3 regions of the Pseudomonas sp. NPDC089396 genome follow, and region 1 is predicted to be linked to each of the others. Evidence: predicted binding sites of a transcription regulator. Region 1 holds the regulator's gene; each other region holds the start of a gene.
What was found. The regulator FliA, encoded in region 1, starts transcription of late flagellar genes. The targets are predictions, from matches to a motif close to CTAAAGTTTNNNNNNNNNNNGCCGNTAA.

Region 1 (6,950 bases):
CCGAGCTGGACAACCGCGAAGATGCCAGCGAAGGCAACCGCCAATTGTTCGCCGGCCAGTCGCTGACTGCCTCGGAGCCTCTGATCGAGCCGCACGTGGAGGCGCCAGCCGCTGCTGCCGCGCCTGCGCCGGCAGCGGTCGACCAACGCCTGTTCGATGCCATGCGCTCGGAGCTCACGGGCCTGCGCGAGCTGCTCGAAGTGCAGCTCGGTTCGCTGGCCTGGAACCAGCTGCAGGGCAGCAAGCCGGCGCAAGCCAACGTGTGGCGTCGTCTGCAGCGCATCGGCTTGTCCGGACCGATCGCCCGCGAACTGCTCGAGCTCACCGGCGAGATCGAAGAGCCGCGTCATGCCTGGCGCATGCTGCTGGCACACCTGGCGCGGATGATCGAAGTACCCGAGGTCGAGCCAATCGAGGAGGGCGGGGTGATCGCCATGGTGGGCCCGGCCGGCATGGGCAAGACCACCACCCTGGCCAAGCTGGCGGCGCGCTACGTGCTCAAGTACGGCCCGCAGAGCCTGGCCCTGGTGAGCATGGACAGCTTCCGTATCGGCGCCCAGGAGCAGCTCAAGACCCTGGGCCGCATTCTCAATGTACCGGTGACCTACGTCGACCCGGGCCAGTCGCTGGCCCAGGCGCTGGAGCCGCTGCTGCGCAAGCGCGTGGTGCTGATCGATACCGCCGGCCTGCAGGCCAGCGACCCGGCCCTGCGCATGCAACTGGAAACCCTGGCCGGGCGCGGCATCGCCTCGAAGAACTACCTGGTGCTGGCCACCACCAGCCAGAAGCAGGTGCTGACGGCCGCCTACCACAGCTACAAGCGCTGCGGCCTGGCCGGTTGCATCCTGACCAAACTCGATGAAACGGCGAGCCTCGGCGATGTGCTGAGCCTGGCCATCAGTCATGAACTGCCCGTGGCCTACCTGACGGACGGCCCGCGCATTCCTGACGACCTGCATTTGCCGCGCCCGCACCAGCTGGTGACCCGCGCCGTCAATGTGCAGATGCAGGACGAGCCCAGCGAAGAGGCCATGGCCGACATGTTCGCTGATCTCTATCACAACCCACGACGAGCGGGTTGATGATGATGAAGCGTGTGCAAAATACCTACACCAAAGGGGCTGCTGTAATGCCCCTCGTGTGGCTTGGGTCCAAGCGAGACAAGGTAAACAACAAACATGGGTAGCATGCATCCCGTACAGGTGATCGCCGTGACCGGTGGTAAAGGTGGCGTCGGCAAAACTAACGTTTCAGTGAACCTGTCCCTGGCGCTGGCCGAACTCGGTCGCCGGGTCATGTTGCTGGACGCCGACCTGGGCCTGGCCAATGTCGACGTGTTGCTGGGCCTGACCCCGAAACGCACTTTGGCCGACGTGATCGAAGGCCGCTGCGAGCTGCGCGACGTGCTGCTGCAGGGGCCGGGCGGTGTGCGTATCGTGCCGGCGGCCTCGGGCACCCAGAGCATGGTGCACCTGGCGCCAGCCCAGCATGCCGGGCTGATCCAGGCGTTCAGCGAGATTGGCGACAACCTCGACGTGCTGGTGATCGACACCGCCGCCGGTATTGGTGAGTCGGTAGTCAGTTTCGTTCGCGCCGCCCAGGAAGTGTTGCTGGTGGTCTGCGACGAACCGACCTCCATCACCGACGCCTACGCGCTGATCAAACTGCTCAACCGCGACTACGGGATGAACCGTTTCCGCGTGCTGGCCAACATGGCGCAGAGCCCGCAGGAAGGGCGCAACCTGTTCGCCAAGCTGACCAAGGTCACCGACCGTTTCCTCGACGTCGCCCTGCAATACGTGGGCGCCGTGCCTTACGACGAGTGCGTGCGCAAGGCGGTGCAGAAGCAGCGGGCCGTGTATGAAGCCTTCCCGCGCTCCAAGTGTGCGCTGGCCTTCAAGGCTATCGCCCAGAAGGTCGACAGCTGGCCGCTGCCGGCCAACCCGCGCGGTCACCTGGAGTTCTTCGTCGAGCGCCTGGTGCAACCCACCAGTGCAGGGCCGGTGCTATGAACGCGAGCGGTTTCAAGATGTACAGCAAGGCGTCCAAGGACGCCCAGTACGAATTGATCGAACGCTACGCCCCGTTGGTCAAGCGCATTGCCTATCACCTGCTGGCGCGCCTGCCTGCCAATGTGCAGGTCGAAGATCTGATCCAGGCCGGCATGATCGGCCTGCTGGAAGTCGCCAACAAGTACGACGCCAGCAAGGGCGCCAGCTTCGAAACCTACGCCGGTATCCGCATCCGCGGCGCCATGCTCGACGAGGTGCGCAAGGGCGATTGGGCGCCGCGTTCGGTGCACCGCAACACCCGCATGGTCAGCGACGCGATGCGCGCCGTTGAAGCCAGAACCGGCCGCGACGCTAAAGATCATGAAGTTGCTGCCGAACTCCAATTGAGTCTCGATGATTACTACGGGATCTTGAACGATACCCTGGGCAGCCGCCTGTTCAGTTTCGACGACCTGTTGCAGGACGGCGAGCACGAAGGGCTGCACGAGGACGGCGCCAGTGGTCAGGTCGAGCCATCGCGCGACCTGGAAGACGAGCGCTTCCAGGTCGCCCTGACCGATGCCATCGCCAACTTGCCGGAGCGTGAGCGGCTGGTGCTGGCGCTGTACTACGACGAAGAGCTGAACCTCAAGGAAATCGGTGAGGTGCTGGGGGTCAGCGAATCGCGTGTCAGCCAGCTGCACAGCCAGTGTGCCGCGCGCCTGCGCAGCCGCCTGGGAGAATGGCGGGCTCGCTGAGCCTGGGGTCGTTGCAGTCGTTTTCCACGTGCGTTTTCCATGTTGCACCGAATTGATTGAATGCGCGCTCGGGGCCGAGCGCGTTTGAGACTGCTTGGAGGTCTAATTGAACAAAGACATGAAAATCCTCATCGTTGACGATTTTTCGACGATGCGGCGGATCATCAAGAATCTGTTGCGTGACCTTGGCTTCACCAACACCGACGAGGCCGACGACGGCACCACGGCGCTGCCGATGCTCGAGAACGGCCATTACGACTTCCTGGTGACCGACTGGAACATGCCTGGCATGTCCGGCATCGACCTGCTGCGCAAGGTGCGCGCCCACGAGCGCCTGAAGGGTATGCCGGTGCTGATGGTGACCGCCGAAGCCAAGCGCGACCAGATCATCGAAGCGGCCCAGGCCGGCGTCAATGGATACGTGGTCAAGCCGTTCACCGCCCAGGTGCTCAAAGAAAAGATCGAGAAGATCTTCGAACGCGTCAACGGCTGAGTCACGTCAGGGGGCGCCATGGAATCAACACAAACATCTTTGGGGGAGTTCGAATCGACCCTGAAGAAGCATGCCCAGGAGTTGGTCGAAAGCCTGGAGCGGGGGCGTTTCGGCGAGGCGGTGCAGCTGATTCATCAGCTCAACCAGACCCGCGACCGTGGCCTGTATCAGGAGGTCGGCAAGCTTACCCGTGAGCTGCACAGCGCGATCGTCAGCTTCCAGATCGACCCGAGCATGCCGCAGGCCGAGGAGGTCTCGCAGATCACCGACGCCACCGAGCGCCTGTCCTACGTGGTCAAACTCACCGAAGGTGCCGCCAACCGCACCATGGACCTGGTGGAACAGAGCACGCCCGTGCTCAATGACCTGGCGGCTGAGGCGCAGGGCCTGAGCGTGGATTGGCAGCGATTCATGCGTCGCGAAGTCGCCGCGCCGGAATTCCGCGAGCTGGTCAAGCGCGTCGACAGTTTCCTGACGCACAGCGCCGAGGGCAACCGCAAGGTCTCCGGCTACCTCAACGACATTCTGCTGGCCCAGGACTACCAAGACCTGACCGGCCAGGTGATCAAGCGCGTGACCGCGCTGGTGACCGAAGTCGAAAGCAATCTGCTCAAGCTCGTGCTGATGGCCAGTCAAGTCGACCGTTTTGCCGGCATCGAACATGACCACCAGCAGCTGCGCGCTGAAAAAGATCAAGAAAAACATCCGACTCGGGGTGAAGGTCCGCAGATTCATGCCGATAAGCGTGAAGACGTCGTGTCCGGTCAGGACGATGTCGATGATCTGCTGTCCAGCCTGGGTTTTTAAGGAGCACGTTTGATGAGCTTCGGCGCCGATGAAGAAATCCTCCAGGATTTCCTGGTAGAAGCCGGCGAAATTCTTGAGCAACTGTCCGAGCAACTGGTCGAGCTGGAAAGCCGGCCCGACGATGCCGACCTGCTCAATGCGATCTTTCGCGGTTTCCACACTGTAAAAGGGGGCGCCGGCTTCCTTCAGCTCAATGAGCTGGTGGAGTGCTGCCATATCGCCGAGAACGTGTTCGACATCTTGCGCAAAGGTGAGCGCCGGGTCGACGCGGAACTGATGGATGTGGTGCTCGAGGCCCTGGATACGGTCAACAGCATGTTCGGCCAGGTGCGCGAGCGCAGTGACGTGACCCCGGCCACGCCAGCGTTGCTGGCGGCCCTGTCGCGGCTGGCCGAGCCGGCCGGCGCCGAAGCGCCAGCGGCGGTGGCCGCGCCGGTGGTCGAGGCGCCCGTTGCCGAGGTGGACATCACCGACAGTGAGTTCGAGCAGCTGCTCGACTCGCTCGACGCGGTCAAGGCCGAGGCCGAGGCTGCCGCCGAGCAGTTGCAAGGCGAGGCCCTCAGTGGCTCGGGCGACGAAATCACCGACGCCGAGTTCGAATCGCTGCTCGACCAGTTGCACGGCAAGGGCCAGTTCTCGCCCGAAGTCGCCGCTGCCGAGCCGCAGGTTGCCACCGCCAGTGCGCCGGTGAGCGACGAGATCACCGACGAGGAATTCGAGTCGCTGCTCGATCAGCTGCACGGCAAGGGCACCTTCCAGGCCGATGCGCTGCCTGGCGTCGCGCCGGTGGCCAGCGAAACCCCGGCCAGCAGCGACGAGATCAGCGACCACGAGTTCGAAGCGCTGCTCGACCAGTTGCATGGCAAGGGCAAGTTCTCCGGTGACAGTGTTGCGGCCGAGGCGCCTGCCGCGCTTGCCGCACCGGTCGCTGCCAAGGCCGAAAGCCAGCCCGTGGCCAAGCCGGTTCCGGCGCCTGCTGCCCCTGCGGCCGCTGCCAAACCGGCCGCAGCGCCCCGTCCGGCTGCGCCTGCTGCCGAAAAGCACGCGGTCAGCGAAGCGGAAACCACAGTACGCGTCGATACCGCGCGCCTGGACGAGATCATGAACATGGTCGGCGAGCTGGTGCTGGTGCGTAACCGCCTGGTACGCCTGGGCCTGAACAGCGGCGATGAAGCCATGTCCAAGGCGGTGTCCAACCTCGACGTGGTCACCGCCGACCTGCAGACCGCGGTGATGAAGACCCGCATGCAGCCAATCAAGAAAGTCTTCGGCCGCTTCCCGCGCCTGGTCCGCGACCTGGCCCGCCAGCTCAAGAAAGAGATCAACCTGGAGCTGGTCGGCGAAGAGACCGACCTCGACAAGAACCTGGTCGAGGCCTTGGCCGACCCGTTGGTGCACCTGGTGCGCAACGCCGTCGACCACGGCGTGGAAATGCCCGATGAGCGCGAAGCCGCCGGCAAGGCCCGCACCGGCCGCGTGGTGCTGTCGGCCGAGCAGGAAGGCGACCACATCCTGCTGTCGATCTCCGATGACGGCAAGGGCATGGACCCCAACATCCTGCGTGCCAAGGCGGTGGAAAAAGGCCTGATGGACAAGGACGCCGCCGAGCGCCTGAGCGAGTCGGACTGCTACAACCTGATCTTCGCCCCGGGCTTCTCGACCAAGACCGAAATCTCCGACGTGTCCGGCCGTGGCGTCGGCATGGACGTGGTCAAGACCAAGATTGCTCAGCTCAACGGTTCGATCAACATCTTCTCGGCCAAAGGCCAGGGTTCGAAGATCGTCATCAAGGTGCCGCTGACCCTGGCGATCATGCCGACCCTGATGGTGATGCTGGGCAACCAGGCGTTTGCCTTCCCGCTGGTCAACGTCAACGAGATCTTCCACCTCGACCTGTCGCGCACCAACGTGGTCGATGGCCAGGAAGTGGTGATCGTGCGCGACAAGGCGCTGCCGCTGTTCTACCTCAAGCGCTGGCTGGTCCAGGGCCAGGTGCACGAAGAGCAGCGCGAGGGGCATGTGGTGATCCTGTCGGTGGGCACCCAGCGCATCGGCTTCGTGGTCGACCAGCTGGTGGGCCAGGAAGAGGTGGTGATCAAGCCGCTGGGCAAGATGCTGCAGGGCACCCCGGGCATGTCCGGCGCCACCATCACCGGCGACGGTCGCATCGCGCTGATCCTCGACGTGCCGAGCATGCTCAAGCGTTACGCGGCACGGCGTATTTGATTTTCGGTGGCGCACCCTGGCGGGCTGCGCTGCCTAATGGAGTGTTTATGGCAGTCAAGGTCCTGGTGGTGGATGATTCCGGTTTCTTCCGCCGCCGCGTCTCGGAAATCCTCTCGGCGGATCCGACGATCCAGGTCGTGGGCACCGCGACCAACGGCAGGGAAGCGATCGACCAGGCACTGGCGCTCAAGCCCGATGTCATCACCATGGACTACGAAATGCCCATGATGGATGGCATCACCGCGGTGCGGCACATCATGCAGCGCTGCCCGACGCCCGTACTGATGTTCTCTTCCCTGACCCACGAAGGGGCCCGGGTCACCCTCGACGCGCTGGATGCCGGTGCGGTGGATTACCTGCCGAAGAACTTCGAGGACATCTCGCGCAACCCGGACAAGGTCAAGCAGCTGCTGTGCGAGAAGGTGCACACCCTTTCGCGCAGCAACCGCCGCTTTGGCAGCTATGCAAGCCCCGCACCGGTCGCCCCGCCAGCACCTGCCGCCCCTGCACCGGCCAGCAGCCTGGCCAGCCCGGCACCTGTGCGCGCGCCGTTGCCTGCGCGTGCGGCGACAGCGGCGCCGACGCACGCGCCAGCCCCCAAGCGCAAGCCCTACAAACTGGTGGCCATCGGCACCTCCACGGGCGGCCCGGTGGCCCTGCAGCGGGTGCTGACCC
Region 2 (6,950 bases), on a different contig from region 1:
TGGCCAGCCGCTCGATGACTTGCGAGCCGGTTTCGACCTGGCCGGCGAGGTTCTCGATCAGGCCAGCCAGTTGCGTAGAGGTGCGGCTGTTCTCATCGGTGGCCTGGCGAATATCCACCATCTGGCGCAGCGCCGCCTGCATCGCATGGCTTTCGGCCTGGGCTTCGTCGGCCATGCTGGACAGATCACGCAGGCTGGCTGCCACTTCATCGCGCTGCAAGGCCGCTGAAGCATCGGCGCCAGCGTTGCGCTGGGCCATGGCACCGATTTCGACGCCGGTACGCTGCGCCACTTCACCCGCCTCGCGCACGATCGGCTGAAGCTTGTCGACGAAGCGGTTGACCGCCGAGGCCATGTCGCCGATTTCGTCTCGGCTGTCGAGGTTGACGCGCTTGGTCAGGTCGCCCTCCCCGGCTGCCAGGTCGTTGAGCGCGGCGATCAGCAGGCGCAGCTTGCTCAGCACACGACGGCCCAGCACCAGGGCGACCACAATCAATACACCCAGGCCTACCAGCACCAGGCCCAGGCCGATCCGCCAACGCAGCTCTGCAGCCGCATCGCGCACGGTTTGCGCGGTATTGGCCTGCATCGCCGTGGCACTGCTCTGTGCAGTTTCCAGCCGCTCACGCAGGGCCTTGCCGCTGTCTGCCGCAGCGGCACCGAGGCTGTCGCCGACCAACTGCCCGCCACTGGCGATCAAGGCACTGAAGCGCTGGTCCAGGGCCTTGAGCTCCTGGTCGACACCGGCAGTGGAGACCCCCATCAGCACCTTGCCGATTTCCGCGCCATTAGGGTTGATCGAAGCCTCGACGAAGTACACCGAAGGGTCGCGGCGGGCAGCCTCCAGCACCTTGTCCAGCGCCCGTTCGCCCTGGCCTTTCTCGATCAGGGCCTGGTTGATCGGGTTCTGCCGGTTCAGGTAACGGGTCAGGTGCTGGCCCTGGGCGTCGTCGTAGATCACGAACAAGACGTTGGGGTTGCGCTGGGCGCGGCGGGCGAAGTCGGAGAGCGTCGGCACGTCGTTGTCCCAGATCGCCCGCGGGGCGACTGAAGCCAGCAGTTCGGCCATGTCGTTGGCGGAATCCTTGAGGTTCTTTTCCAACGTGGCGCGCAGCTGCTGCTGCTCGCTTTGCAAACGCTCGGACAGGCCCGCGCTGAGGCGCTGGCGGGTGCTGCTGGAGAGACCTTCAAGGCCCGAACGGACGTCCTGCCCGGCTTGCTCCAGCTCGCTGGCAAGCTTGCGGCTGTCGTTACCCAGGCGTTCACCCAGGTCGGCCTCAAGGGCGGTGACGGTGCTTCGTGTCAGCGCAACGGCGACCAGCACCTGCACCAAAAGGGCGATACCCAAGGCAACAAACACAGGCCGCAACAGGCGGCTTCGTAACAGTGAGAGGATGGCAGACACGGTGAAACCCTCGTGCTTTCTGGCGCCATTATTTTGATGGCATCCGCAGAAACTTCTTACAGCAAGGGTTGTGCCGAGGGCAGCAGGGATATGCGCCAAGGTCTAGCAGCGAGCGATTTGTACTGGCCCTATCGCCGGCAAGCCGGCTCCCACAGAGACCGCGCCGCTTTCAGGCTGTGGGAGCCGGCTTGCCGGCGATAAGCGCAGAAACAAAAACGCCGCAGCCCCTTTCAGGACCACGGCGTCAGATCAGCCTGGAAGGCAGATCAGGCGAACGGATGACGCAGCACGATGGTCTCGTTGCGATCCGGGCCGGTGGAGATGATGTCGATCGGCGCGCCGGTCAGCTCCTCGATGCGCTTGATGTAAGCGCGAGCAGCTTCTGGCAGCTCTTCCAGGGTCTTGGCACCCAGGGTCGACTCGCTCCAGCCTGGCATCTCTTCGTACACCGGCTCCAGGCCGATGTAGCTGTCAGCATCGGACGGTGCGTCGATGACGGCGCCGTTCTCGTTCTTGTAGCCAACGCAGATGTTGATGGTTTCCAGGCCGTCCAGCACGTCCAGCTTGGTCAGGCAGATGCCCGAGATGCTGTTGACGTCGATGGCGCGACGCAGGATGACGGCATCGAACCAGCCGCAACGACGGGCACGGCCGGTAGTCGAACCGAACTCGTGACCACGCTTGGCCAGGGTCGCACCGGTCTCGTCGAACAGCTCGGTCGGGAATGGGCCGGAACCTACACGGGTGGTGTAGGCCTTGGTGATGCCGAGGATGTAGTCCAGGTACATCGGGCCAACGCCGGAACCGGTGGAGATACCGCCAGCAGTGGTGTTGGAGCTGGTGACGTACGGGTAGGTACCGTGGTCGATGTCCAGCAGCGAGCCCTGGGCGCCTTCGAACATGATGTCCTTGCCGGCGCGACGCAGGTTGTGCAGCTCGGCGGTGACGTCGAGCATCATCGGCTTGAGCTGTTCGGCGTAGGCCATGCACTCGTCCAGGGTCTGCTGGAAGTCGATGGCCGGCTCTTTGTAGTAGTTCACCAGCTGGAAGTTGTGGTAATCCAGCAGCTCACCCAGCTTGGCAGCGAAACGCTCGCGGTGGAACAGGTCGCCAACGCGCAGGCCGCGGCGAGCGACCTTGTCTTCGTAGGCTGGGCCGATACCGCGGCCGGTGGTGCCGATCTTGGCTTCGCCCCGGGCTTTCTCGCGGGCCTGGTCCAGGGCCACGTGGTACGACAGGATCAGCGGCGCAGCAGGGCTGATGCGCAGGCGCTCGCGTACCGGTACGCCCTTCTCTTCCAGCTTGGTGATTTCACGCATCAGGGCATCTGGGGCAACGACCACGCCGTTGCCGATCAGGCACTGAACGCCTTCACGCAGGATGCCGGACGGAATCAGGTGCAGAACGGTTTTTTCACCGTTGATCACCAGGGTGTGGCCCGCGTTGTGGCCACCCTGGTAGCGCACTACAGCGGCAGCATGTTCGGTCAGCAGATCAACGATCTTGCCTTTGCCCTCATCACCCCATTGGGTGCCCAGGACGACGACATTCTTACCCATAACACTTGTCCTCATTCACGCAAACTTGGTTGCCGGCCAATTGCCGGCGCAGAAACTCATTGGGTCAGCGGCAGTACCTGCCAGCGCCCGTCTTGCTGAATCAATTGCCGATCACAATCCGCCTCGAGAGCAGCACTCAACGGCTGGCCAGGCAGGGCCTGGACCACACGCTGGCCCTCGTTGCGCAACTGGCAGACCTGCTGCCAGAGGGCCGCGTCGCCACTGTCGGGCATCCAGATGCCGCCAGCAGGCAATACGACCTCCGCTCGCCCCAGTGTGACCAGGGTCTTCAAATCCGTGGAAAAGCCGGTGGCCGGGCGCGCCCGGCCGAAATCGGCACCGATGTCGTCATAGCGGCCGCCCTGGGCGATCGATTGACCTTCGCCCGGGACGAACACCGCGAACACCACACCGGTGTGGTAGTTGTAGCCGCGCAACTCGCCGAGGTCGAAGTACAGCGGCAGCTCGGGGTAACGCGACGCCAGACGGTCGGCAATCGCCAGCAGGTCGTCCAGCGCTGCCAGCACGCTGGCCGGGGCACGGCCCAGGCGCACGCGGGCTTCGGCCAGCACTTCGCGACCACCGCACAGCTCGACCAGGGCGCGCAGCATGTTGCCCAGGTCCTTCGGCAGGTCGGCGGTCAGCGCCTGCACTTCATCCACCGACTTGCGCTGCAGGGCGTCGAACAACTGCTGCTCGACTGCGCCCGACAGGCCGGCGGCGCGCGCCAGGCCGCGGTAGATGCCGACATGACCGAGGTCCATGTGCACATCCGCGACGTCGGTCAGTTGCAGCGTGGCGAGCATCAGGCTGATGACCTCCACATCGCTGGTGGGGCTGGCATCGCCGTACAGCTCGGCACCCAGCTGGATCGGGCTGCGCGAGGTGGACAGGGCACGCGGCTGGGCGTGCAGCACGCTGCCGGCGTAGCACAGGCGGCTCGGGCCTTCGCGGCGCAGGGTGTGCGCGTCGATGCGCGCTACCTGCGGGGTGAAGTCGGCGCGGAAGCCCATCAGGCGGCCGGACTGTGGGTCGACCACCTTGAATGTGCGCTGGTCCAGGTCCTGGCCGGCGCCGGTGAGCAGCGACTCCAGGTACTCGATATGCGGGGTGACGACCAGTTCGTAGCCCCAACTCTGGAACAGGTCCAACACCTGGCGGCGCGCGATCTCGATGCGCGCAGCCTCAGGTGGCAGTACTTCCTCGATGCCATCTGGCAGCAGCCAGCGGTCTACCGTTGCCATTACGCCATTTCCCCTCTGGTCCGGGCGGCTTGCCAGCAGGCGAGCCGTCAGTAAAGCAGGCATTGGCGCACAGCAGCGGGCAGCACTGATCCCAGCGCCACCACCGTACCCAATACCCTCGAATTGCCTTGCGACCTGACCAAGCCGTCAACTGGCCGTTTGCCAATCAACCTTGCAGACGCAAAAAAGCCGGGAAATTTCCCGGCTGCCGCATCATACACCCCTTTTCATTCAGGATGCACCCTGCCTGGAGTTTTAGCTGCCAGGCGGGGTGTTTCCTCAACAGAGCATCAGGGCTTGCTCTTGTCCAGGTAGCGGAAGAACTCGTTCTTCGGATCCAGGACCAGCACGTCGCTCTTGCTCGAGAAGCTCTCGCGGTATGCCTGCAGGCTACGGTGGAACGCATAGAAATCAGCGTCCTGGCTGTAGGCCTTGGCATAGATGGCGGCCGCCTGGGCGTCGCCGTCACCACGGGTTTCCTCCGCTTCGCGATAGGCTTCGGCCAGCAGTACACGGCGCTGACGATCGGCATCCGCGCGGATACCCTCGGCCAGCTCGTTACCCTTGGCACGATGCTCGCGAGCTTCGCGCTCACGCTCGGTGCTCATGCGGTCGAACACGCTGCGGTTGACTTCTTTCGGCAGGTCGATGGCCTTGACGCGCACGTCGACCACCTCGATTCCCAACTCTTTACTGGCCATGCGGTTCAGCGAGGCGGTGATGTCAGCCATCAGCGCGTCACGTTCACCGGACACCACTTCGTGCAGGGTACGCTTACCGAATTGGTCGCGCAGGCCGCTTTCCAGACGGCGCGACAGACGCTCGTCGGCGATCTGCTTCATGCCGGAAGTGGCAGTGTAGAAGCGCTCGGCATCCTTGACGCGCCACTTGGCGTAGGCGTCGACCATCACCGCTTTCTTCTCCAGGGTCAGGAACCGCTGGGTCGGGGCGTCGAGGGTCATCAGGCGGGCGTCGAACTTGCGGACCTGGTTCACATACGGGATCTTCACATGCAGCCCCGGCTGGACATCCGCCTGGACCACCTTACCGAAGCGCAGCAGTACCGCGCGCTCGGTCTGGGACACGATGTAGAAGCTGTTCCAGGCCACGATGGCCAGGACCACAGCGGCGATCAGGGCGATCAGCGATCTATTGCTCATCAGCGGCTCTCCCTAGTACGCATCTGCTGCTGTTGCTGTTGAAGGTCCTGCGCCGCACGCGCTGCTGCATCGTTGGCCGACGGGGTAACGCCGGTGACAGGTGCGGACGTGTTGCGGCTGCCTTCGACCATCTTGTCCAGCGGCAGGTAGAGCAGGTTGTTCTGCCCGTCCTTGGTCGCCACCATGACCTTGCTCGAATTGCTGTAGACCTCTTGCATGGTCTCCAGGTACAGACGCTGACGGGTCACGTCAGGTGCCTTGTGGTACTCGGCGACCAGCTTGATGAAGCGGTCAGCCTCACCCTTGGCGCGAGCGATGACTTCGTCGCGGTAACCGTTGGCGTCCTCGATGATGCGCTGGGCCTGACCACGGGCTTCCGGCACCACGCCGTTGGCGTAGGACTCGGCCTGGTTGCGGGCACGCTGCTCGTCTTCGCGGGCACGGATCACGTCATCGAAGGCTTCCTGTACTTCACGCGGGGCAGCCGCGCTCTGTACGTTGACCTGGGTAACGGTGATGCCGGTACGGTAGTTGTCGAGGAAGCGCTGCAGGCGTTCGCGGATATCCACGGCCATCTGCTCACGGCCTTCGGTCAGTACCTGGTCCATCGATGTGGAACCCACCACGTGGCGCAGGGCGCTGTCGGTGGCATGCTGCAGGCTCACCTCGGGCTGGTCGACGTTGAGCACGAAGTCCTGCAGGTTGCTGATCTTGTACTGGACGGTCAGGGGCACCTCGACGATGTTCTCGTCTTCGGTGAGCATCTGACCCTGCTTGGTGTAGGCACGCTCGCGCGTGACGTTTTCCATGTACTTGCGATCGATGGGCGGGAAGTAGATGTTCAGGCCGGGACCGACCGTCTCATAGTACTTGCCGAAGCGCAGCACGACGGCCTGCTCCTGCTCGTCGACCACGTACACGGCGCTGTACAGCCAGATTGCAGCCAGCACCGCCAGGCCGATGCCCAGCAGGCCGAAGCCGCCACCCTTGCCGACATTGCGGTCACCGCCGCCACGTTTCTTGCCACTGCCGAACATGCCATTGAGGCTGTCCTGCAGTTTGCGGAAGGCCTCGTCCAGATCAGGCGGACCTTTTTTATCGCCACCGCCGCCACCGCGTCGGCCGCCCCAGGGATCCTGATTGTTCGAGTTGCCACCCGGCTCGTTCCAAGCCATAGCGCTCTCCATCTGATAAAGCAAAGACGCGCCCACGGCGCGCCGTCCAATGCTACAGAATGCCTGCCACTGCCGCCCGGCGACCTCGCCGGGCATTTATTGCAAAGTGTGTTGCTCGACAAACACTTGCGGCTCCATGCCTTCACGGCTGACCAGGCGATTCAATTCGACCATGGGCAACCGAACACTCAGCAGGTAGCGCCCTTCTTCATCATGCGTTTCACTCTGCACGGCACCCAGGGCAAAGAATTGCGCGCGCAAACGGGCAAAACGCTGCTCCAGACACAGGGTACCGACAAACAGATCATCCCCCAGCAACTCGGCAATCGCCTGGCCAACCAGCTCCAGGCCACGCCCATCGCGTGCCGATACCCAGACCCGCTCCGGCTTGCCATCGGCATCGCGCT
Region 3 (6,950 bases), on a different contig from region 1:
ACATTGTTGGTCTGCTGGGTGATCAGCGAAGAAATCCCGGTACCGCTGGTGATGTTGGCAAAGTCCCCATCGCTCAGTTCGTTGGTCTGCTTGAGCACGTAGGCGGAGGGGTTGGCGTTGGCGGTGGTGGGGTAGGGGTCGGGCGCCAGGGGGGCGCGAGTTGCGATGCGGGGTTGAACATCGCGGGTGATGACGATGATTCCATTTTCGGCCTGTACCGGCACGCTGAAGCTTGCGCCCAAAGCACAGCCGACCAGCAGCAGACGGCAGATGCCATTGTCCAGTTTTCCCATGACTGCAATTCCTTCTTCAGCGCGGGCCTGATTAGGCGTTGCGAGGAGGAGAGCAGGAGGCGTGCCGCTTTTGATTAATCTTTTTTAATCAATGCCTTGTAGTAACTTGTTGGCAGTTGCGAGAGGTTGATGTATCAGGGTTGAGACAGATTATCTGCAAAGTGGGCTGTTTTCCGGTATGGATGTTGCTCAGGGGGCGCTTTCGCTCACTGTTTCATCGACTTGACACTCCCACCACCAAAAGTGGGTAAGTCCGCAAATACGGGGGTCAAGGCCCACTGGGGTGTGTCAGAGGGTTAACACTCGGTGGGGCAAACCGGGGTTTTTCCCTGCAACAGGCCCTGCACGGCGCGCAATGCCACCGCACTGCGCCGGGGCCAGTCACCCTCGATCACCTGCACCGTTTGCCGATGGCGCTGCAACCACTGCAGGCTGTCGGTGAAGAAGCGATGCCGGTCGGCAAGGTCCGGCTGGCTGCGTTGGCCATCGGCCACCCAGCCCACATCATGGGGGCTGAGCAACAGGTGCAGATCATACTGACGAGCAAGCAAGGCTTGTTCCAACCAGGTCGGGCAATCCTGAAACAGCGCGCGGCTCCACAGCATGTTGCTCAACAGATGAGTATCGAGGATCAGCAGCTCCGGAGCCTGTTGCCGTGCCTGATCCTCCCAGGCCAACTGGCCCAGGGCGATGGGGGTGATATCGGCGTAGCAGGTGTCGCGACATTCCTGGTCGATGAAATGGCGCACATATTCGCCCACCACCACACCGCCGAAATGCGCCTGGATCTCGCCACTGAGCCAGCTCTTGCCGCTGGACTCGGGGCCACACAGCACCAGGACCTTCATGCCTGCAGCGCCGGGTCGCGGCGCCACTCCAGCCAGCCGCGCACGGCGATCAGGGTCAGCACGGCGAAGAAGCCTGCGGTGAAGTACAGCTGCTGGTGCAGGTACTGGCCGACATAGACCACGTCCACCACCATCCACAGTGGCCAGCACTGCACGCGTTTTTGCGCCATCCACAGCTGCGCGACCAGGCTGAAGCCTGTCAGCGTGGCGTCCAGCCAGGGTAGGGCGGCATCCGTCCAGTTGGCCATGGCCGCGCCCAGCGCCACGCTGATCAGCAGACCACCCACGAGCCCGGCGACCAGTGTCGGTAATTGCAGGCGCGAGACGTGGCGGGCATCCTCGACGCGGCCCGGGCGCGTCCATTGCCACCAGCCGTACAGTTGCAGCGCGGCATAGGCCAGTTGCAGCAGCATGCCCGAATACAGCTTCACCTCGTAGAACAGCCAGCCATATATAAGCACCATCACCAGACCGATCGGCCAGCACCAGGCATTCTGCTTGACGGTGAGCCAAACGGCGGTGACGCCGAGCACGGCGGCGATGAGTTCGAGGCCGGACATCGGCGCTCCTTGGCGGCTTGAGGGGGGCGCGATTGTAGCCTGTGGGCGAAGGGAGGTGTAGAGCGGCGCATGCACCGCCCACTCCGGGTCCTTGGCTAAACCTTGAACTGACGCAGCAACTGCTCCAGCCCTTCGCTCAAGCGGCCCAAGGCCACGCCCGCATCACTGGACTGACGCGCCGCTTCGGCGGTCTGCTGAGACAGCCCGGCGGTATCCAGCACATTGCGATTGATTTCCTCGACCACATGCGACTGCTGCAACGTCGCGCTGGCGATCGATGCGTTGAGCGCGGTGAGGCTGTGCAGTGCCTGGTTGATGGCACTCAGGCTGGAGCCGGCCTCGCGGGCTTGCTCGACGGTCTGGCGCGACGCCTCGCTGCTGGTATCGATGGCCTTGACCGCGGCGTCCGACTGCTTTTGCAGGTATTCGATCATGGTGTGTATCTCGGCGGTCGATTGCGCCGTGCGCTGGGCCAGCAGGCGCACTTCGTCGGCCACCACGGCAAAGCCGCGACCCTGTTCGCCGGCCCGCGCGGCTTCGATCGCTGCGTTGAGGGCGAGTAGGTTGGTCTGCTCGGCAATGGCGCGAATCACCTCCAGCACACCACCGATCTTGGTGCTATGACCCGCCAGGTCGCGGATCACCTGCACCGCCTGGTCGATGGTCAGTGACAGGCGGTCGATCTGCAGCAGGCTGCTGTCGATGGCCTGCTGGCCATGCTCGACCTGTTGCTGTGCGGCCTGCATTTCGCCGGCGGCCTGTTCGGCAGTCTTGGCCACGTCCTGAACGGCGTAGGTGACTTCATTGACGGCGGTCGCCACCTGGTCCATCTGCAGCGACTGCTGGGCGCTGTGTTGTTGCGCGGCGCCGGCATTGTGGCCGACATGCCCGGCGGAATGAGCCAGCGCATGGGCGGCGTCCTGCAACTGGCCGACCACGCCTTGGAGCTTGCCGTTGAAGCGGTTGAAGTGCTCGCCGAGCTGGGTGATTTCGTCGCGGCCATGGGTGTCCAGGCGACGGGTAAGGTCGCTTTCGCCGCTGGCGATGTTGCCCATTGCCTGCACTGCCTCCTGCAACGGGCGGGCGATGCTGCGGGCGATCAGCATGACCACCAGGGCCATCAGCAAGGCAACGCCCACGCCGACCAGGGAGGCGTCACGCAGCTGGCGCGCGAATTCGGCCTGAACGTCATCGACATACACGCCCGAGCCGATAACCCAACCCCACGGCTGGAACAGCTGGATGTACGAAGTCTTGGCCACGGGCTCGCTGGCCCCGGGTTTGGGCCAGCGGTAGTTGACAGGGCCGGCGCCCTGGCTGCGGGCGAGGGCGGCCATTTCATTGAACACGGCAAACCCGTCCGGGTCGCGGATGGCGGAAAGATCCTGGCCGTCGAGCTTGGGGTTGGCCGCGTGCATGATCATCTTCGGCCCAAGGTCGTTGATCCAGAAGTAGTCGCCCTGGTCGTAGCGCAGCGCGCGCACCACTTGCAGCGCTTGCTGCTGGGCGGCCTCGCGGCTGAGCGTGCCGGCGGCTTCCAGCCCCTGGTAATAGGTGAGCACGCTCGCGGCGGTCTGCACCACATGGCGGGTCTTTTCTGCCTTGGCCTGGTACAGGTCGCCGTGGATCTGGCGCAGCATCAGCAGGCCGAGGACCACCAGCATCGCCACCGCAACCAGCAGGATCAGCCACAGACGGCGACTGATCGACATCGACCTCAAGGTCTTCATGAACGGCACTCCCGCATTGTTCTTGTTATTCAGTGCATCCAAGCATGCTTTGCCGTCAGTCTGTATCCGACTAATGGCTAAGTGCCATTTAGTTGTGACGTTACGGCATGCCGCGCGAGCCATCGCCAGGTTGCTCTGCTAGGATTTCGGCCGCGCAAGATGAAACCTTTAGGCGGGGTGAACTTTTCTACTGGCGTTATACCCAACAGTCGCTGTAAAAGAGCCGCGCCGCGAGCGGCAATCACAAGCAAATCAAGAACAAGGGGCCTGCGATCAGCAGTGCTTCAACGGGGGAATGATGGATTTTTGGACTGCCTTCCAGGCAATCATCTTAGGCGTGGTCGAAGGACTGACGGAGTTTCTGCCGATCTCCAGTACCGGCCACCAGATCATCGTTGCCGACCTGATCGGTTTTGGCGGTGAGCGGGCCATGGCGTTCAACATCATCATCCAGCTGGCGGCGATCCTGGCGGTGGTGTGGGAGTTTCGGGGCAAGATTCTCGAAGTGGTGTTCGGCCTGGCCAGCCAGCCGAAGGCGCGGCGTTTCACGGGCAACCTGCTGCTGGCGTTCATGCCGGCCGTGGTGCTGGGCGTGCTGTTCGCCGACCTGATTCACCATTACCTGTTCAACCCGATCACCGTGGCGGCCGCGCTGGTCGTGGGTGGCGTGATCATGCTCTGGGCCGAGCGCCGTTCGCACCGCGTGGAGGTCGATCACGTCGATGACATGCGCTGGTCGCATGCCCTGAAAATCGGCTTCGTCCAGTGCCTGGCGATGATTCCGGGTACCTCGCGCTCGGGCTCGACCATCATCGGCGGCCTGCTGTTCGGCCTGTCTCGCAAGGCGGCCACCGAGTTTTCGTTCTTCCTGGCGATGCCGACCATGGTCGGTGCAGCGGTGTACTCGGGCTACAAGTACCGTGATCTGTTCCAGCCCAGTGACTTGCCGGTGTTCGCCATCGGCTTCGTGACCTCGTTCATCTTCGCCATGATCGCGGTGCGTGCGCTGCTCAAGTTCATCGCCAACCATAGCTATGCGGCGTTTGCCTGGTACCGCATCGTGTTCGGCTTGCTGATCCTGGCGACCTGGCAGTTCGGCTGGGTCGACTGGGCGACGGCGAACGGCTGAATGCGGATCAAGCTACTGGCGCTGGCAGTGCTGTGTCTGCTGCCCATGGCAGGGGCGCTGCAGATGGCCTGGAGCGGGCAATCGTGGTTGCCGCTGGGGCTGTATCCGGCGGCTAGCCTGGTCACCGTCCTGCTGTATTGGCAGGACAAGCACCAGGCCCGCACTGCGGGCTGGCGTACACCCGAAAAGGTGCTCCACGCCAGTGAACTGCTCGGCGGCTGGCCGGGGGCGCTGGTGGCCCAGCAACTGTTTCGGCACAAGACGCGCAAGGTTTCCTATCAAGTCGTGTTCTGGATCATCGTGGTGGTTCACCAGGTGTTCTGGGCCGACTGGCTGTTTCTGGGCAATCACCTGCTGTCGTAGTGCTCCGCTTACATCAGCAAACCCACCTGCAAGCGCTTCGGTAGCCGCCGCACCACCAGCTGGTGCGAGCGCTGCAACAGGTCGCACAGCTCCTCGCGTCCCATCGGGTAGGGGGGCTGCATGATGACCCAGTGCGCCCGCGCCAGGTACGGCGCCGGCCGCACCCCAGGGCGGTCGCAGTAACCCAGAAACAGCTCGTTGCCCACCTTGAACGATAATCCCGCCCCGGCCAGCCCGATGACCGCGAACATCTTGTTGCCCGCCACCGAGAACACTCGGATCCCGCCCCATTTGTAGTCTTCCCGTGCGCCCGGCAGGTTCAGGCAGAAGGCTGCCACCTGGTCCTCGGTCATCTTCTGCTTAGACATAACGCTCTCCACAGGCTTCGAATGAGGTAGCCAGGTGGTCGATCCACACCCGCACTGCCGGTAACAGCCCACGCCGGTGCGGGTACACCGCCTGCAAGTAGCCCCCTGGCAACGACCACTCCGGCAGCAGCCGTACCAGCTCCCCGCGTGCCAGCTCTTCTTCACAGAACATGCTCGGCAGGGCCGTGAACCCTAGCCCGGCGCGCACGGCAGCATTGCGTACCACGAAGTCATCGATCGCCAGGCGTGGCTCCAGGGCAATTTCCTGCTGCCGGCCATTGGGCCCAAGTAAACGAAAGTGCACCAGCCGGTCGGCTTCGGCAGCGCCCAGCACCGGCAGGGAGGCCAGTTCGGCAGGGTCACGCACATGGTCGGCAAAGCCCGGTGCGGCCACCAGCTGCATCTGCGCCTGGCGCAGGCGGCGGGTGACCAGCGCCGGGTCTTCGTCGCCCAGGTCGCGCACGCGCAGGGCCACATCGATGCCTTCGGAAATCAGGTCGACACGGCGATTGAGCAGCACCATGTCCAATTGCACCTGGGGGTACTGCTGCAGAAAGCGGCTGATCACATCCGGTAAGAAGGCATGAGCCAACGCCACCGGGCAGGACACCCGCAGGCGACCCCGGGGCTCGCTGCTCATGCTGGCCACTACTTCGTCGGCCGCCTCGGCCTCCATCAACATGGCCTGGCAATGGTGCAGGTAGCGTTCACCGACCGTGGTCAGCTTCAGCTGCCGCGTGGTGCGTTGCAGCAGGCGGGTGCCGAGACGTTCTTCGAGCTCTGCGATGCGGCGCGACAAACGCGACTTGGGAATGCCCAGCTGACGCCCGGCGGCGGCAAAACCACCGGCTTCGACCACTTGGGCAAAATAGAAGAGGTCATTGAGGTCTTGCATGAGGGCTGTCTCACTGTTCTACCTGTGGGACAAACTAACGCATTTTTGCCGACTTATCAGCTATTCGACGCCTAGGTAGGATTCTCCCCATCGTGATCGCCCACCGCCGCGGTCTTCATTCACAGGAGATTCCCATGAAACTGTTGCATATCGATTCGAGCATCCTGGGCGACAATTCCGCCTCTCGCCAACTCAGCCGCGAAGTGGTCGAGGCCTGGAAAGCCGCTGATCCGAGCATCGAAGTGGTGTACCGCGACCTCGCTGCCGATGCCATCGCCCACTTCTCGGCGGCCACCCTGGTGGCGGCAGGCACCCCGGAAGACATGCGTGATGCCGCCCAGACCTTCGAGGCCAAGCTCAGTGCCGAGACCCTGGAAGAATTCCTGGCCGCCGACGCCGTGGTGATTGGCGCGCCGATGTACAACTTCACCGTGCCGACCCAGCTCAAAGCCTGGATCGACCGCGTCGCCGAGGCTGGCAAGACCTTCCGCTACACCGAGGCTGGCCCTGAAGGCCTGTGCGGTGACAAGAAAGTGGTGCTGGTGTCCACGGCCGGCGGCCTGCACGCAGGTCAGCCTAGCGGCGCCGGCCACGAAGACTTCCTCAAGGTGTTCCTGGGCTTCATCGGTATCACCGACCTGGAAATCGTCCGCGCCCATGGCCTGGCCTACGGCCCGGAACACCGCAGCAAGGCGATCGATGCTGCACAGGCGCAGATTGCCAACGAGCTGTTCGCGGCGGCCTGATCTGGCCAGCCTGACTGC

Region 2: a site for FliA is predicted at 1,594-1,621, ahead of ACIPZB_RS11835 (methyl-accepting chemotaxis protein). Genes of this name have one in related genera too.
Region 3: a site for FliA is predicted at 3,575-3,602, ahead of ACIPZB_RS10135 (methyl-accepting chemotaxis protein). Genes of this name have one in related genera too.

What each region holds. Positions count from the first base shown of each region.
Region 1 is NZ_JBIVIC010000008.1:262,916-269,865, forward strand. Features, by position in the region: gene flhF (flagellar biosynthesis protein FlhF) at 1-1,082, shown strand, start outside; gene fleN (flagellar synthesis regulator FleN) at 1,179-2,012, shown strand; gene fliA (RNA polymerase sigma factor FliA) at 2,009-2,749, shown strand; gene ACIPZB_RS17455 (chemotaxis response regulator CheY) at 2,868-3,242, shown strand; gene ACIPZB_RS17460 (protein phosphatase CheZ) at 3,261-4,049, shown strand; gene ACIPZB_RS17465 (chemotaxis protein CheA) at 4,062-6,275, shown strand; gene ACIPZB_RS17470 (chemotaxis response regulator protein-glutamate methylesterase) at 6,323-6,950, shown strand, end outside.
Region 2 is NZ_JBIVIC010000005.1:336,197-343,146, reverse strand. Features, by position in the region: gene ACIPZB_RS11835 (methyl-accepting chemotaxis protein) at 1-1,405, opposite strand, end outside; gene ACIPZB_RS11830 (adenylosuccinate synthase) at 1,672-2,964, opposite strand; gene ACIPZB_RS11825 (ATP phosphoribosyltransferase regulatory subunit) at 3,021-4,208, opposite strand; gene hflC (protease modulator HflC) at 4,499-5,368, opposite strand; gene hflK (FtsH protease activity modulator HflK) at 5,368-6,543, opposite strand; gene hflX (ribosome rescue GTPase HflX) at 6,640-6,950, opposite strand, start outside.
Region 3 is NZ_JBIVIC010000004.1:424,565-431,514, forward strand. Features, by position in the region: gene ACIPZB_RS10120 (hypothetical protein) at 1-293, opposite strand, end outside; gene ACIPZB_RS10125 (AAA family ATPase) at 590-1,141, opposite strand; gene pnuC (nicotinamide riboside transporter PnuC) at 1,138-1,701, opposite strand; gene ACIPZB_RS10135 (methyl-accepting chemotaxis protein) at 1,797-3,431, opposite strand; gene ACIPZB_RS10140 (undecaprenyl-diphosphate phosphatase) at 3,730-4,560, shown strand; gene ACIPZB_RS10145 (DUF1294 domain-containing protein) at 4,561-4,923, shown strand; gene ACIPZB_RS10150 (MmcQ/YjbR family DNA-binding protein) at 4,932-5,291, opposite strand; gene ACIPZB_RS10155 (LysR substrate-binding domain-containing protein) at 5,284-6,186, opposite strand; gene ACIPZB_RS10160 (FMN-dependent NADH-azoreductase) at 6,321-6,932, shown strand.